2 regions of the uncultured Thermosynechococcus sp. genome follow, and region 1 is predicted to be linked to the other one. Evidence: riboswitches for the same ligand, from Rfam matches in the RefSeq annotation. Region 1 holds a riboswitch; the other holds the start of a gene.
What was found. A riboswitch is a leader RNA that binds a small molecule or an ion and turns the genes downstream of it on or off. The one in region 1 is predicted to bind cobalamin.
Positions count from the first base shown of each region.

Region 2: another riboswitch for cobalamin. It lies ahead of metE (5-methyltetrahydropteroyltriglutamate--homocysteine S-methyltransferase); the one in region 1 lies ahead of Q0711_RS09265 (sirohydrochlorin chelatase).

Region 1 is NZ_CALGOG010000074.1:1,345-8,571, reverse strand. Features, by position in the region: gene egtC (ergothioneine biosynthesis protein EgtC) at 1-200, shown strand, start outside; gene Q0711_RS09275 (SUMF1/EgtB/PvdO family nonheme iron enzyme) at 175-1,299, shown strand; gene Q0711_RS09270 (hypothetical protein) at 1,596-2,072, shown strand; cobalamin riboswitch at 2,080-2,221, shown strand; gene Q0711_RS09265 (sirohydrochlorin chelatase) at 2,255-3,271, shown strand; gene Q0711_RS09260 (2-isopropylmalate synthase) at 3,345-4,955, shown strand; gene Q0711_RS09255 (hypothetical protein) at 4,958-5,431, shown strand; gene Q0711_RS09250 (polysaccharide biosynthesis tyrosine autokinase) at 5,438-7,227, opposite strand, start outside.
Region 2 is NZ_CALGOG010000030.1:34,394-41,620, reverse strand. Features, by position in the region: gene metE (5-methyltetrahydropteroyltriglutamate--homocysteine S-methyltransferase) at 1-1,658, opposite strand, end outside; cobalamin riboswitch at 1,958-2,103, opposite strand; gene Q0711_RS04155 (FAD-binding oxidoreductase) at 2,253-3,500, opposite strand; gene Q0711_RS04150 (response regulator) at 3,497-4,363, opposite strand; gene Q0711_RS04145 (DUF3598 family protein) at 4,533-5,360, shown strand; gene lnt (apolipoprotein N-acyltransferase) at 5,290-6,843, opposite strand; gene Q0711_RS04135 (DNA double-strand break repair nuclease NurA) at 6,794-7,227, opposite strand, start outside.

The DNA of each region.
Region 1 (7,227 bases):
TTCTCACCGATGGCAAGGATATTTTGGCCACCCGCTGCGCCTGGGGCACGCCACCCCCTACCCTCTACTGGAGTCAAGATGCCGAAACGATTCAGCTCACCTCAGAACCCATAGATGCTCAAACGGAGTGGTATCCTTTAGGCGAAAATCAACTGCTGTTAACGAGTTTGCACAGTGAACCAGAAATTTACGCCTTCTGAAACCACCGTGCCTTTTGACCCTTGTGATCGGGAGGTCTTTTGGCAAGCTTTTCAGGAGCAGCGGGAATTTACCCTTCAGCTAGTTGCTCCGCTGAGCGAGGCTGTCCTCTGTGCTCAGCCCCATCCTCTCTATAGTCCTGTGGGGTGGCATCTAGGGCACATTGGCTACACGGAAGCCTTTTGGCTATTGCCTGAGCGTTCGGCCATCTGTGAGCGCGATCGCTATTGGTATGCCGCTGATGGTCGCCCCAAGGTGGAACGACAATACTTACCACCGTACAATGAATTACTCAATTACCTCGCAGAGATTCGCCAACGCACGGGCGATCGCCTGTACACTCTCACCGCTGAGCAGTGGCAACGGGAACTTCGTCTCTGGTGGTGGATTTTACAGCATGAAGCTCAACACACTGAAACGATGCAAATGGTGCTGGCAATGCAGGGGATCTTTACCACCTTACCCCCTAGCCCATCGTGCCCACAGAAACCTCAACAGATTCCTGCTGGGAGTTATGTCGTTGGCGGTGAAGACCCCTTAGCCCTTGATAACGAGCAGCCGATCCAGAGTATTGAACTGCTGCCTTTTACGATTGATGCAGCACCGGTGACGTGGCGGGAATTTCTCGCCTTTGTTGAAGCGGGTGGTTATCAGCGACGGGAATGGTGGTCAAGCAGGGGTTGGGAATGGCGCAAAGCAGAGGAAATTACCTCACCGTTCTACCCCATCCCTGAGAACTTAGACCTGCCTATGTGGGGACTCAGTTTCTACGAAGCAGAAGCCTATGGCCATTTCCGAGGCAAACGCCTACCCAGTGAACGAGAATGGGAAATTGCTGCTCAGCAAGGACTCCTGAATAAGGGTTATGTTTGGGAGTGGACGCAAAGTCCTTTTGCCCCCTATCCGGGGTTCCAGAGCTATCCTTACCGTGGCTATTCTGCACCCTACTTTGATGGCGAGCACTTTGTCCTCAAGGGCGGTAGTCACTGGACACGCCCCCTGCTCAAGCGACCTTCCTTTCGGAATTGGTATAGCCGCACCACCCGTGAGGTCTTTGCTGGGGCACGCTACGTTGACCAAGAAGATTTGATGGCTCAGTAAAGAAAGTTTGCAAGGACAAGTCTAACGATCCGAGGGGTACTGTGGTGAACTCTCTACACTGGCAGGAATAGGTTAGGAATTAATGGGTGTCAATTGCCGAGGAGTTCCGCCAACTGCAGATGAGCCTTCTGGAGTGTTGGGACGGAACGGTGAGTTGCCCAAAGGCCCCGCCGGCATTGAGCGCGATATTGTGGTGGTGCTCCCCAACCGGACTTGGCCAAGATTTCAGGCTACACCCACTCACTTTATACGCTGATCCAGTTGCGGAATCCACGTACTCGCATGATCTATGTGACATGTTTGCAGCGGCAGGGATTCTGCACCCCATTGGCAGTGGCTTCCTGCAGAGTGTACCGGAATTGGTGCGAGCGATCGCCCACCTCCAAGAAAAATGTCCTGAACTTCAACAAGTAGTTATAAAACTGAATGAGGCCTTTTCTGGAGAAGGTAATGCCGTTCTCGACCTACGGCCACTGCGACCCTTCAGCAGCCTGCACGCGCCCGATCATCTCCAGCGGATTGAAAACAGCCCAGAGGAGATGGCTTTTCAAGCTCCCAATGAAACTTGGGTCTCCTATCGGCAACGGTTTAATACCCTTGACGGCATTGTTGAAGCTTTTGTAGCGGGGAATGTCAAGCAATCGCCCAGCGTCCAAGGCTGTATTACCCCCAAAGGCGGTGTTGAAATCGTCTCGACCCATGGGCCGTTACTCAAGCCATTTATAGCTAAACCATCGGCGTTCTCGATCCTACGGTGCCCACCCCTGGCATAGACAGGGGTCTGAGAATCTCGTTACAATTGGCGACGTTCACTGTGAAGAGCAGCCTGTAGGGAAAATCCAGTGCAAGTCTGGTGCTGTGCCGCAGCTGTGATGGGAAGTTTCCCTCAGCCAGAATGCCTACTTGCTGTGGTTCACTCTATTTGCCTGCGTCGCACGGGCATGGAGTTTCTAAGGTGCTTGTTACGCTCAACGATTCAATTCTCAATCCCCTCGGTTTTAGTCTTGATTTACCCCCCCTTCCTCAGTCTCGACCTCTTTTACTGGTTGGTCATGGAACCCGCGATCCTGAAGGTCGCCAAGCATTTTTAGACTTTGCCCAAGCCTATTATCAACTCGATCCCTGTCGGCCTGTTTTTCCCTGTTTTCTGGAGTTAACTGAACCCTCCATTGTTGAAGTTCTCAGTCAGTGCGCTGCCACAGGTCATACGGATTTATCAGTGCTGCCGATTTTGCTCTTTGCCGCTCGCCATAATAAGTTTGATGTTACGAATGAGTTGGATCGGGCACGGCGTGCTTTTCCTGAGTTGCGCTATCACTATGGCCGTCACTATGGCATTGCCCCGGAAATTCTAACGCTCTGGCGATCGCGCCTTGAACTTCTCGACTCCCCCGAGTTTAACCCCCAAGGCATTGGCCGTGAAGAAACAGTTCTTCTCGTTGTGGGACGCGGCTCCAGTGATCCCGATGCCAATGGCGATGTCTTTAAGCTCGCCCGCATGCTTTGGGAAGGCAGTGGCTACAAAACGGTTGAGGTGTGCTTTATCGGCATTACCCATCCCCGCCTGCCAGTGGGGTTTGTGCGCGCCAATCTCTATCAACCGCGGCGGGTGATTGTCCTGCCCCACTTCCTGTTTACCGGGGCGCTGGTCAAAAAAATTTATACCCTTACGGCAGAAGCCCAAGCTGCCTATCCGCATGTTGAATACGTGAACTTACCGGAAATTGGCTTGCATCCACAACTGTTTTACCTAACACGACAGCGGGAAATTGAAACCCATACCGGGCAGGTGGCCATGAACTGTGAGACCTGTAAATTCCGCTTGGTGGCAGGCCAGACTCATCACCACCACCCTCATCATGAACACCACTCCCACAGCCATAATCACGAGGATCACCCTCATCACCATGGATCAACGGTAGATTTGGATCATTTGCCCAGTTATCACCAACGCATTTGGCAAGTGCCCTAGGCATCGCTCCCCAGTGAAGATGTTAGAGTTAAAATAATTGCTACTATTTTTCAAGCTTAAATGGGGCTTGTCTATGCGTATTAAATATCCTCCCCAGACCGTTGATCGGGTGTTGATTTTTGATACCACACTGCGGGACGGTGAACAGTCGCCGGGTGCCTCCCTGAATGTGGATGAAAAACTCACGATTGCCCGTCAACTGGCGCGACTGGGGGTGGATATTATTGAGGCGGGCTTCCCCTTTGCTAGTCCCGGTGACTTTGAAGCCGTACAGCGGATTGCGGAAACGGTTGGTAGCAGTGAAACCTCTCCCGTGATCTGCGGTCTTGCCCGCGCTACCCGCCAAGATATTGAAGCCGCCGCCAAGGCCTTGAAGCCTGCCTATTATCCCCGCATTCACACCTTTATTGCCACCTCCGATATCCACCTAGAGTACAAGCTGCGGAAAACCCGCGCCGAAGTCTTGGAAATTGCCCCCGAAATGGTGGCCTATGCCAAGTCCTTTGTGGATGATGTGGAGTTCTCCCCTGAGGATGCGGGGCGAACCGATCCCGAGTTTCTCTACCAAGTGCTGGAGCGGGTGATTGATGCCGGCGCTACCACGGTAAATATTCCCGACACGGTGGGGTACACCACCCCTGCGGAATTCGGTGCCCTGATCAAAGGGATTAAGGAAAATGTGCCCAATATTGATCGCGTCGTCATCTCTGTTCATGGTCACAACGACTTGGGTTTAGCTGTGGCCAACTTCCTTGAAGCAGTGAAAAATGGGGCGCGGCAACTGGAGTGTACGATTAACGGCATTGGTGAGCGGGCAGGGAATGCTGCTCTTGAGGAATTGGTGATGGCGCTCTATGTGCGGCGACAGTACTTTAATCCCTTCCTGGGGCGTCCACCCGAATCCGAAGCACCTCTGACAAATATCAACACCCGTGAAATTTACAAAACTTCTCGCTTAGTCTCAAACCTAACGGGGATGCTCATTCAACCCAATAAGGCGATCGTTGGTGCCAATGCCTTTGCCCATCAATCGGGGATTCACCAAGATGGCGTCCTCAAGCACAAGCAAACCTATGAAATCATGGACGCCCAACTCATTGGTCTTGCTGATAACCAAATTGTCTTGGGCAAGCTCTCTGGTCGTAATGCCTTTGCCACCCGCCTGCGGGAATTGGGCTTTGACCTCAGTGAAACTGAACTCAATAAGGCCTTTTTGCGCTTTAAGGAGCTGGCAGACAAGAAAAAAGAAATCACGGATCGCGATCTAGAGGCCATTGCCAAGGATGAGACCCAAGGGATTGATCTGCGGGGCTATCAACTGGAATTTGTCCAAGTTTCCTGTGGGGATCATGCCCGCCCGACGGCAACAGTAACCGTGCGTACCCCCAGTGGCGAAGAATTAACCGACGCAGCCATTGGCACAGGGCCTGTGGATGCCGTTTACCGCGCTATTAACCGGGTGGTACAGATTCCCAACCGCCTCATTGAATACTCGGTGCAATCGGTTACCGCCGGCATTGATGCTATGGGTGAAGTGACGATTCGCCTACAGCACGAAGATCGCATTTATTCAGGTCATGCTGCCAACACCGATATTATTGTGGCCTCTGCCCAAGCCTATATGAATGCCCTTAACCGCCTCTATCGAGGTCTTGAACAGCGGGCGCTCCATCCCCAAGCTTAGGTATGTCAGAGTCCACTGCTCAGCCCTTGGAAACCAATGGGGTCTATTTATGCCCCGTTTGCCGCCACGGACAAATTGCACCGATGGTACTGATGGATACCTATGCCTGTAACTTTTGTCGCCATATTTTCAGCCTAGATGTTGTCCATCAAACGGCGCGGCTCGAAGATAGTGCCATGCCCTTTCGCTGGCAGTGGACCGGTACCCACTGGCGATCGCTCAATCGTCCTCCTGTTACTCTGACCTACACTGCGATTATTCTGGCCATTTTGCTGATTACACTGCCGCCTGCCTTAATTTGGCTGGCCTATCGCACATTTCCCCCCCTCGATCCACGAACCCATTGGTTTCCCCTTTTTTGGGTTGGCCTCACCTTCTTGGCTCATTTGTTGATAGTCCTGCGGATCTTTGCTGGCCTCCTACCAGTCTCCTTCATTGGCTCTTGCTTTTACCGGCGATCGCGCCGTGTACCGTAACTTGCCCTAACTCATTGCTGCTGACTGAGGGATAAAAGAAGATAACACTGGAAGACCTTCCATCTGGCTCTGCTTAGCTGCCCGTACCCCGTTAACCACGATACCCATTGCCTTATTCTTCAGCCCCAAATCATACTCCTTGAGCGCCTTGGCAAACATCTCCCGTTTTGTTTTGCCCAAACGTACCACAAACAGTGCCTGATCCACACTGGCCACAAGGCGATTCGTTTCTGCATACTGCACCATAGGTGCCGTATCAACAATAACCAAGTCAAACGCAGGTTGGACAGAAGCCAAAAAACTCTGCCAGTGGGAAGAACTCAGCAAACTCGTTGGTTCTGGGTGCGGCTGCCCCCCTGTCAGGATCCAAAGTTTTTCCGAGTGAGTTTCAAGACAACTAAACCAGTTGGGCAGGGGAAGCACCCCTGTCAATAGCTCAGTGAGACCGCCGCTGTTTGCAATCCCGAAAACTTGGTGCAGCCCCGGTTGACGCAGATTTGCGTCCACGAGCAAAACTCGCTTACCAGAGGTCGCTGCAGCCAGTCCCAAATAAGCTGCGATTGTTGTCCGTCCCTCCCCTGACTGGGCAGAGGTTACGGCCAGCGTGCGCTGAAGACCGAGTTGTTCTAAATGAGCTAGAAGGAAATAAAAACTTTCCTTAAATGCAGGTGTTGCCCCTGCCAGCTGGTGTTGGAGTCCCCAAAGCGTAAGGGGCGTTTCTAGGCGTGTAAACGAATACTGATCGAACTCCCTGGCTAAAGGAATCTGTCCAACAATTGAAAGTCGAGTGTTTTGCCGAACTTGTTCAACCTCCAAGAAGCGGGAATCTATCGAGTCTAAGATCAACGCTAAAATAACTCCAGAAGCAGTTCCCAACATCAAAGCAATTGCTAATGCCATTAAGAGTGGTATCGTTACCTTATATTGCTCTATATCATTAATATCTGAGAGTACCCGCCATGTAAAATCCTGCTGTGCAATTTGCAGTTGTAGTGATTGCCGCGTCTGAAGCAGAAGTCGAAGGGATTCCTGTGCTGCTGCTATACGTTGCTCAATTTTGCGATAGGGGTTTGATAGACGTGTCAACCGAACTAGTTCCTGACGAGTTGCATCAATCTGCCGAGAAAGCTCTGCATCCAAGCGCTTCAAGGATTCAAGCTCGACTTTCGCTTCAATGTACTTACCAATCAATCCTTCTTCAACAGAGCTTCGATAGGGAACCAAATCCTTTGGCATTGGTAATTGATTTCTCTGAGCAATCTGCTGAGCTGCTTGTTTAATTTGCCGGAGTATCAAGCGCCTCTCTTCCTCAAGGCTGCGAACAGTAGGTGCATCAGATTGCAACTTACTTATCTCTTCAGTTAACTTCTTTTCCACATCTATTAGGTTTCTCAAAAGGTTAGTGTAGTTAGTTGAAGTACTGAAATTAGAAGCAACAAGTGCTTCAGCAGGGGTCATTCGCAACTGTGAGTTGATAGAATCAAAAGTCTGCTGTACAGATTCTATATTGGCAACATTTTCGTTTCTTTTAGCAATCAAGCTGTCTAACTGCTTTTGGTATAAACCTATATCACTGCCAGAGCCTATTATGGAATCCGGTTTCAATACTTGATTTGCAGCTCGAAACCGGTTCAACTGATCTTCAAGATCATCAATTTGGCTAAGTGTTTTTTGAATCTCTTGGTTAACATATCGTAAATTCTGAAAAATTTGTTGCTGCTTTTCTTTTTCATTAAATTCTATGATTTTCTCTGCGAATAGATTGAGAGCAGACTTTAGTTTATCCTTGTTACTAA
Region 2 (7,227 bases), on a different contig from region 1:
AGCATCCCCTTGACCGGCTTGCCCGTGAGGGACTGGGCTACTTTGAATTCCCGCAGCGTCATGGGTTGAGGACGGAAGATGTCGCCGTAGATAATGGGGGGGCGCACACAGCGACTGCCGTAGCTTTGCACCCAGCCGTGCTCCGTCAAAGCAAAGCCGCTTAACTGCTGGGCAAAGAATTCCACCATGTCGGTGCGCTCAAATTCGCCGTGGACAAGGACATCAAGGTTAGCCTCCTCCTGAAGGCGAATACATTTGGCAATCTCGGCGTCAATGGCTGCCTCATAGGCCGCTTGGGAAATTTCTCCCCGCTTGAGTTTAACCCGCAGTTGGCGCACCTCCGCCGTCTGGGGAAAAGACCCAATTGTTGTGGTGGGCAGCAGGGGCAGTTGAATTTGTTGTTTTCGCCGTTCTTCATAGGGCAAAGAGCGCTCAAAATCCTTGGCGGTGAGTGCCTTGAGCTGGCTTTGAACCGTGGAGTTGGCGGGGCTAAAAGCGGAGAATGCAGTCCATTGGCTTGCCCGTTGCTGGAGAGCGTCAACAGCACCGGCTTGTCCTTTTAGATAATCCGCCAGCAAGCGCACCTCCTCGAGTTTTTGCTCGGCAAAACTGAGCACCCGGCGCAGGGGGGCGGCTAGCTTGGTTTCTCGGCGGACGTCGTAGGGGACAAATTGGAGGGAGGCGGAGGGCTGTAATTGGATTTGTGAGGTGACTTGGAGAATAGCCTCTAGGGTGGTCAAAACCGACTGGGGCTGCAAAGCCCAGACATTGCGGGCATCCACTATGCCTACGCCGAGGGTTTTGTCCGGCGGAAAGCCGTGCTGCTGTAGCAGGGCTAAATTGGTGCCACGGGTAAAGTCTAAGCTCAGACTGGCTACAGGCAAGCGCACTGCCCAGGGATAGGCGGCGCCGAGGTCATCGAAGTAGGTCACCAGATGCAGGGGCAGACCCACGGCACTCAATTGCTGATACAGACGTTCATAGAGGGATTGAAAATTCACCGCGTCGCTAAGAACCAGCGCTGGCTCATGGAATTGAACTCCCTTCACACCTAAGGATTGCAGGGTTTCTAGAAGAGCTTGGTAGCGATCGCCCAACTGGGCTGCCGCCTGCTCTAGGGGGATGGATAGGCGACTTAGGCGCAGAAAAGTGACCGGGCCAATGACAATGGGGCGAGCCGAATCCCCCAACAACTGCTGCGCCTGCTGCACTGTGGCAACAAAATCGCTAAAATCTGGCTCTTGCCAGCGATCGCCCACCTCAGGCACCAAGTAGTGGTAGTTGGTATCAAACCACTTTGTCATCTCCAGAGCCGGTATTCCCTCGTAACCGCGTGCCATGGCAAAGTAGCGCTCCCAGCCACTCAAGGCGGCAAAGCGCTCCGGCACAATGCCCAGCCGCAGACTCCAGTCCAGCATTGGGTCGTAGAGGCTCATGTCCCCAACGCCAATGTAGTCAATGCCCGCCGCCCGTTGAGTGTTCCAGTTTTCCTGGGCAATCATCTCTGCGGTTTGTTGCAGCCTATCTATCTCTAACTGACCCTGCCAGTAGGCCTCTAGGGCTTTTTTCAGTTCGCGGTTACGGCCAATGCGGGGAAAGCCAACCGTTGCCGTTGGCACAGATAGGCAGACTGTTGGTGCAGATAGGGGCTTGCTCATAGATTGTTGTCCTCTTGTGGTCTTCTAGGAATGGCTCTCAATTGCTCAAATGGGGTGCTGCCGTCTAGGGCAAGACGGCTAGGAAATATTCGGAAACCAAAGACTGTGCTTCCCTCGGAATGGCTCACGCCATTGGGGAAACTGGGGCTAGAGTTCTCTAGAGGGTTTTACAAAATTCCTTGGAGATGAGGGGGTGCGATCGCCCTTGCCCTGTGCCCTGACAAATCAATGCTCTGGCCGAGAGAGTATAGATACACCGGAAAATTGCTATTCATCCGTACCTCGCAGATGAAGTAAAAGGTGGACTATCACCTTCTGGCGGGCATCCTGACTGAGAAGAGGAGCCTCTTCATCACAGTTGCGGGACAGCGTCGGATTTGCACCGAACTTTCCCCCTTGCGTTTGTCGGCTGCTCCCCGACAAAACCAGAATTAGATAGAGTGTAGCACACGACCCACCTGTCCCAATGGTGCAAGGGGAACTCCATTGACCGGGCCTTACAGGTACCACTGGCCATCTTCAAGGAATACCCCCGCGGCTCCAGTTTTTCCCTAAGGCGGGCAGCTACCCTTTGAAATCAGTCGGGAAACCTTTCTACAAGTTGCCGACAAAAATACCAGTGTCGAAGACGCCCGTTGCATCCAACTGTTGCTTGAGCAACCGCATTAATTTGAAGGCATTGCCGCGATAGTCCCAGGCGTCCAGTTGCTGCTTGAGGCTCAGGGGTGCCCCCAGGACGGTGACATAGCCTTGGGGAATCCTTTGGCGCAGCCGCAGAATTAATTGGCGCAGGTGTTCCTCTTTCCCCTGAAGATAGACATAGCCGACGCCTGCGCTCATTTCACCCCGACACCCACAGGTCAATTCTGTTGCCAACCGGTGCAATTGGTTGAGCGTGGGCAACATCTCCTTAAGGGGTACGCCAATCTTAAGAATGACTTGTTCAGGGGTAGGGTTGAGGACAATCCCCGACGGGCTTTGGGATTCAAGGCGGAGGTTGTGGGTCCGCGCAATTTCACTTAGGCGATCGCCCAACATGCCCAGGGCAAGCACTTCCCGTAGGGTGTGAAACTCCAATTCCAGTAAAAGTCTTCCCGTGGGTTCAAGGCGCAGGACACAGCGGGCAGGGGCAAGGGAACTGCTTAAAATTGCCGCTAGGCCGCCCCCTAGGGCAGTGGTCTCTCCCTGGAGCTGCCAAATTTGCACTGCATCGGGTAGCGGATACACCCGCAGTGTCACTTCCGTTAGAATGCCCAGCGTGCCATAACTGCCAATGAGCAGTTTCATCAGGTCATAGCCGGCAACATTTTTAACCACGCGCCCCCCGGCTTTAACGATTTGGCCATCACTGCGAATGAACTTGACCCCCAAGAGTTGATCGCGCCATGACCCATACCGCTGCCGCAACGTACCATTACTTTGGGTTGCCAAGCAGCCACCAAGGGTGGCCGTTTCCCGAAAGAGGGGGTCTGCTGCAATCCACTGCCCCGCTGCTGCTAGGTGCTGCTGGAGTTGTTGAAAGGGAATGCCCACTTGGGTGGTGACGGTCATATCCGCTGCCGCATGATCTATGAGCTTGTGCCATGCGGTGGTGCGCAGAAAAATATCCGCCTTCGGGGTGTTCCCCAGCCAGTTGAGTTTGGTGCCTGCGCCAATGGGCAATACCCGCCAGCCTTCGCGCTGCGCACAGGCAACCACGGCTGCCCCCTCTGCAGGGGTGGGCGGAGTCACCAGCAGGGCACGCTCAGGGAGATAGGGGCGCAAGTGGGGGGCGCGATCGCCCAATTCCGCGAGGGAGTGAACCGCTGCCTCCCCCAACAGGGCGGTCAACGTTTGTTTCATGGATTACGGGTGGGCAGTTCAAAGACAAACCCTTCGTAGTATAAAAGTTGACCGTCCTCACTTTTGACAGGGCGGGCGCATTCACAAATCGTGGTGATTGTTTGATCAGCACGATACACTTTGGAGACCAAGTTGCGCACAACGCCGTGGGATTGAATTTGCTGTTGGAATTTTACCCAAGAGCTGTCGTCAACATAGGGACGTTTGTTGTGGTGTTCAATATCTGCTAGCCAGTCTTCAGCATCGGCATAGCCATAGATACGCGCCAAGGCATTGTTGACTTTGAAGTAAACCCCCTCCGGGGAACTTTGGTAAATCCCAACCACGGCTTCGTCAAACATCTGCCGATACTGCTCTTGAGCAGCTTGCAATGAGGAGACCAAGTCCCGCCGCTCTTCAGCAATTTCCTGCAACTGTTGGTTTTGCTTTTGTAACAGGGCATTCTTTTGCCGTAGCTTCCGCTGCAGGAGGGCAATCGTCAACTGGTTTTTTACCCGTGCGAGCACTTCTGCCTGCTGAAAAGGTTTGGTGATGTAGTCGGCGGCACCCATCTCAAAGGCCTTGACTTTGTCAAACACGTCATCGAGGGCACTAATGAAGATAATGGGGATATGCTTGGTCTTGGGATTCGCCTTGAGGGTTTGACAGACCTCGTAGCCATTCATATCGGGCATCATGATGTCCAGCAGGATTACATCTGGCGGTTCGGCCTCAATGCCCATAAGTGCCATTTGGCCACTGATGGCACCGCGCACATCGTAGCCCTCAAGTTGGAGCAGTGTGGTTAAAACTTCCACATTTTCGGGGGTATCATCGACAATTAAAATGCGACCAGCCCCTGAGTCAAAGAGGTCGGTGGTCATGCACGGGTCTCCCAATGTCAATCGTTCGTCAGCGCCCTGACATTCCCCATCCTATCAAAGTCTTTTCTGAGTGTAGGCGATCGCGGGTTCACTAGCTGTTGGCAAATTCTCAGCGCGGGATTCTCTTTTTTCTATAGGATGGGAAGGGGATTGCCGAGCAAGGGGAACAATGACAACCAACTGGGAAAACTTTCGCAAAAACCTTGGGGAGTGGCATGGCTCGTTTACGGCTGTCAGCCCTACGGGAGAAGTGGGAACCTCGGTGCCGTCAATTTTGATCCTTGCCGATACAGCGGACGGGCAGCGGGTGCGGTTTGAACTGCGACGCTTTGGCAATGGCCTCGATCAGCCCCCCACCAGTGAAACGGTGCAGGAGTATGCCACGATTGGCCGCCAAAATGTCTTTTTTCCCACGGGCGCCTTTTCTAAGGGGTCGTTACAGGTGGCGCCCTTTGCGGAGTTTGGGGCCGAATATGGATTTGTGATGGGCGATCGCCGACTGCGGTTTGTCCAACTCTTTGACAAAAATCAGCACCTGCAATCCATGACCCTGATTCGCGAGTTTCGTGCCCACAGTAATGCCGTTGAACGTCCCCCTTTAACCGTGGATCAACTCCTAGGCGAATGGCGCGGTACGGCCTACACCGTCTATGCCGACTGGCGATCGCCCACGGAAACTGCCACCCATCTTACCCTCTGGCGCGAAGGGGACTGTCTCCACCAAGTGCTGCAAACCCCCGACAATCGGGTGGAAACAACCGCCACAATTGCCGGCTCACGCCTTCTCTTTAAGGAGACGGATCAACCCAAGCAGCTTGTGTTGCTACCCGATGGCACCTCTAGCCTAACCCCGCTGCAAGTCTCCTTTCGTCAGTCCTTCTTTGTGGAGGTAGGCTGGTTGTGGGCGCAGGGGCAGCGGCAGCGCCTCATTCGTACCTATGGCGATCGCGGGGAGTGGGTGAGTGCCACGCTCGTTGTCGAAGAACAGATACACTGAGCATCCCCAGTAGGAGGGGAAGCAACCAATCCCCATAGCGGGTGTAGAGAGTTTGGGTCTGGCGACGGAAAATTCTTGCTGCATGAATCACAAATTCATCGGTATCTGAGAGCCAAACGGTCTCCCCCGTCGGTGCAATCACCGCAGAAAGGCCGGTATTGGTGGCACGGACTAGCCAGCGATCGCCCTCCACGGCGCGCAATACATCGTGGCCATGGTGTTGACTCATGAGTTGACGGCGGTAGGGGTCATTGTTGGCCAAACTGAGGATAAACTGTCCGCCGTGAACTAGTTGCCGGCGACTGCGGTGGGAAAAGGCGGATTCAAAGCAAATCAGGACAACGGCCTTGCCCCAAGGGGTGGCAAACACTTGCTCAGGGTTCCCCGGCAACAGGCGCGATCGCAACGTGGACAACCGCTGCACCACCCCTGAGAGCCAATCGGGAATGTATTCCCCTAACAGGACAAGGTTAACTTTGCTATAGCGACTGTAAATCTCACCGTTGCTATCGAGCGTTAAAAGCACCTGTTGATGTCCCCCCGCTGTCTCCATAAACGTCCCCAACCACAGGGGCACCCCTGCCTCCCGCACTGCGCCAGTGAGGGGATTCATTTGCCGGGGGCGCCAGAGAATTGGCAGTGCTCCCTCAGGGGTTAAAACGGCATCCACTCCCAAAGTTACCAGTTGGCGATAGCCACGGACATAGTCCTGCCAAGCACGGCGGATACCCTCTGGCGTGAGCTTTTGTCGGGTCGGGATGTTGCCTTGGATCAGACCCACCCGCAGCGGTTCCCCTTGATCTGCAATGACCCTAGCGCCTAGGACACTATTGAGGCCGATCGCCCCCGCAAGCGTAATCGCAAGCCAGACCCTTGCTCCTACTTGCCGCTGCAGACTGAGGGTGACCAAGCCATTCACGGTCATGATCACCGCTGTAATTGTGGTGGGTCCGCCAAGCCGACCCAGTTGCATTAGTCCCCTTGGACTTTGGGTCAAGGATAAACTAATCCACCACAGGGGCGAATAGCTCCAGAGGGCTTCGAGGGCACACCAGAGCGTTACCCCCCACAGGAGTTGCTGAAGCGTGGATTGCCGCCCACCATAGCGGGCCATCAAAAATGCCCAAAGACCACTGAGGATTCCCCCCCAAACGCTCAAGAAAAGCCAGATTCCCCGTGAGATTAACCAACTGGGCACAGGGGCAATGCCAATCCATGTCAGGGGATGCAGATCCCATACCCAGACTAAGCTGCTGCCGTAGAACCCCAGTCCCCAGCACAGTCCTGCGATCGCTGCCCCCAGGGGAGATAAGACTTGACACTGACACCACAGGGGCACAATTCCTAAAAAGGCTAAGAACCACCAACTCACCGGCGGTAGTGCCAACTGTGTGCCCCAACCCGCGATGCTTAAACCAACGAACAGCAGCCACCTAGGCAATACTTTGGCGTTTGCGTTGCTCTTTGGGGGAAGGAGCCACATGCCAGTGTCCTGCTTTAATGAGTTCCCGTTCCAGTAAAGCAAAAAAGCGCTGGCGATCGCTGCCGCGCACAACGGCTAAATTGTGGGCTTCCGCCAATGCCACAGGATAGCCGTGGCCTTTTGCAATCTGGGCTGCGGTCAATGAGACCGCCTGTTGCCACAGCTCTGCATCCTCCGCCACCCATTGGGGAACTTCCAAGCGCACCACTTCGGTGCCCCCATGGAGATAGGCAACACAGATGCGGTGTTCACCGTAGTGCTCCAGAATACGACTGCGGCTGCGCCAGAGGGGGCTGTACTGTTGTGGCTGCAGCTGAGCTTGCCAAAGGAGAACATCCCGCAATGGTTCAAAGACCTGACAGGGCAGGCGATCGCCCGCCGCCG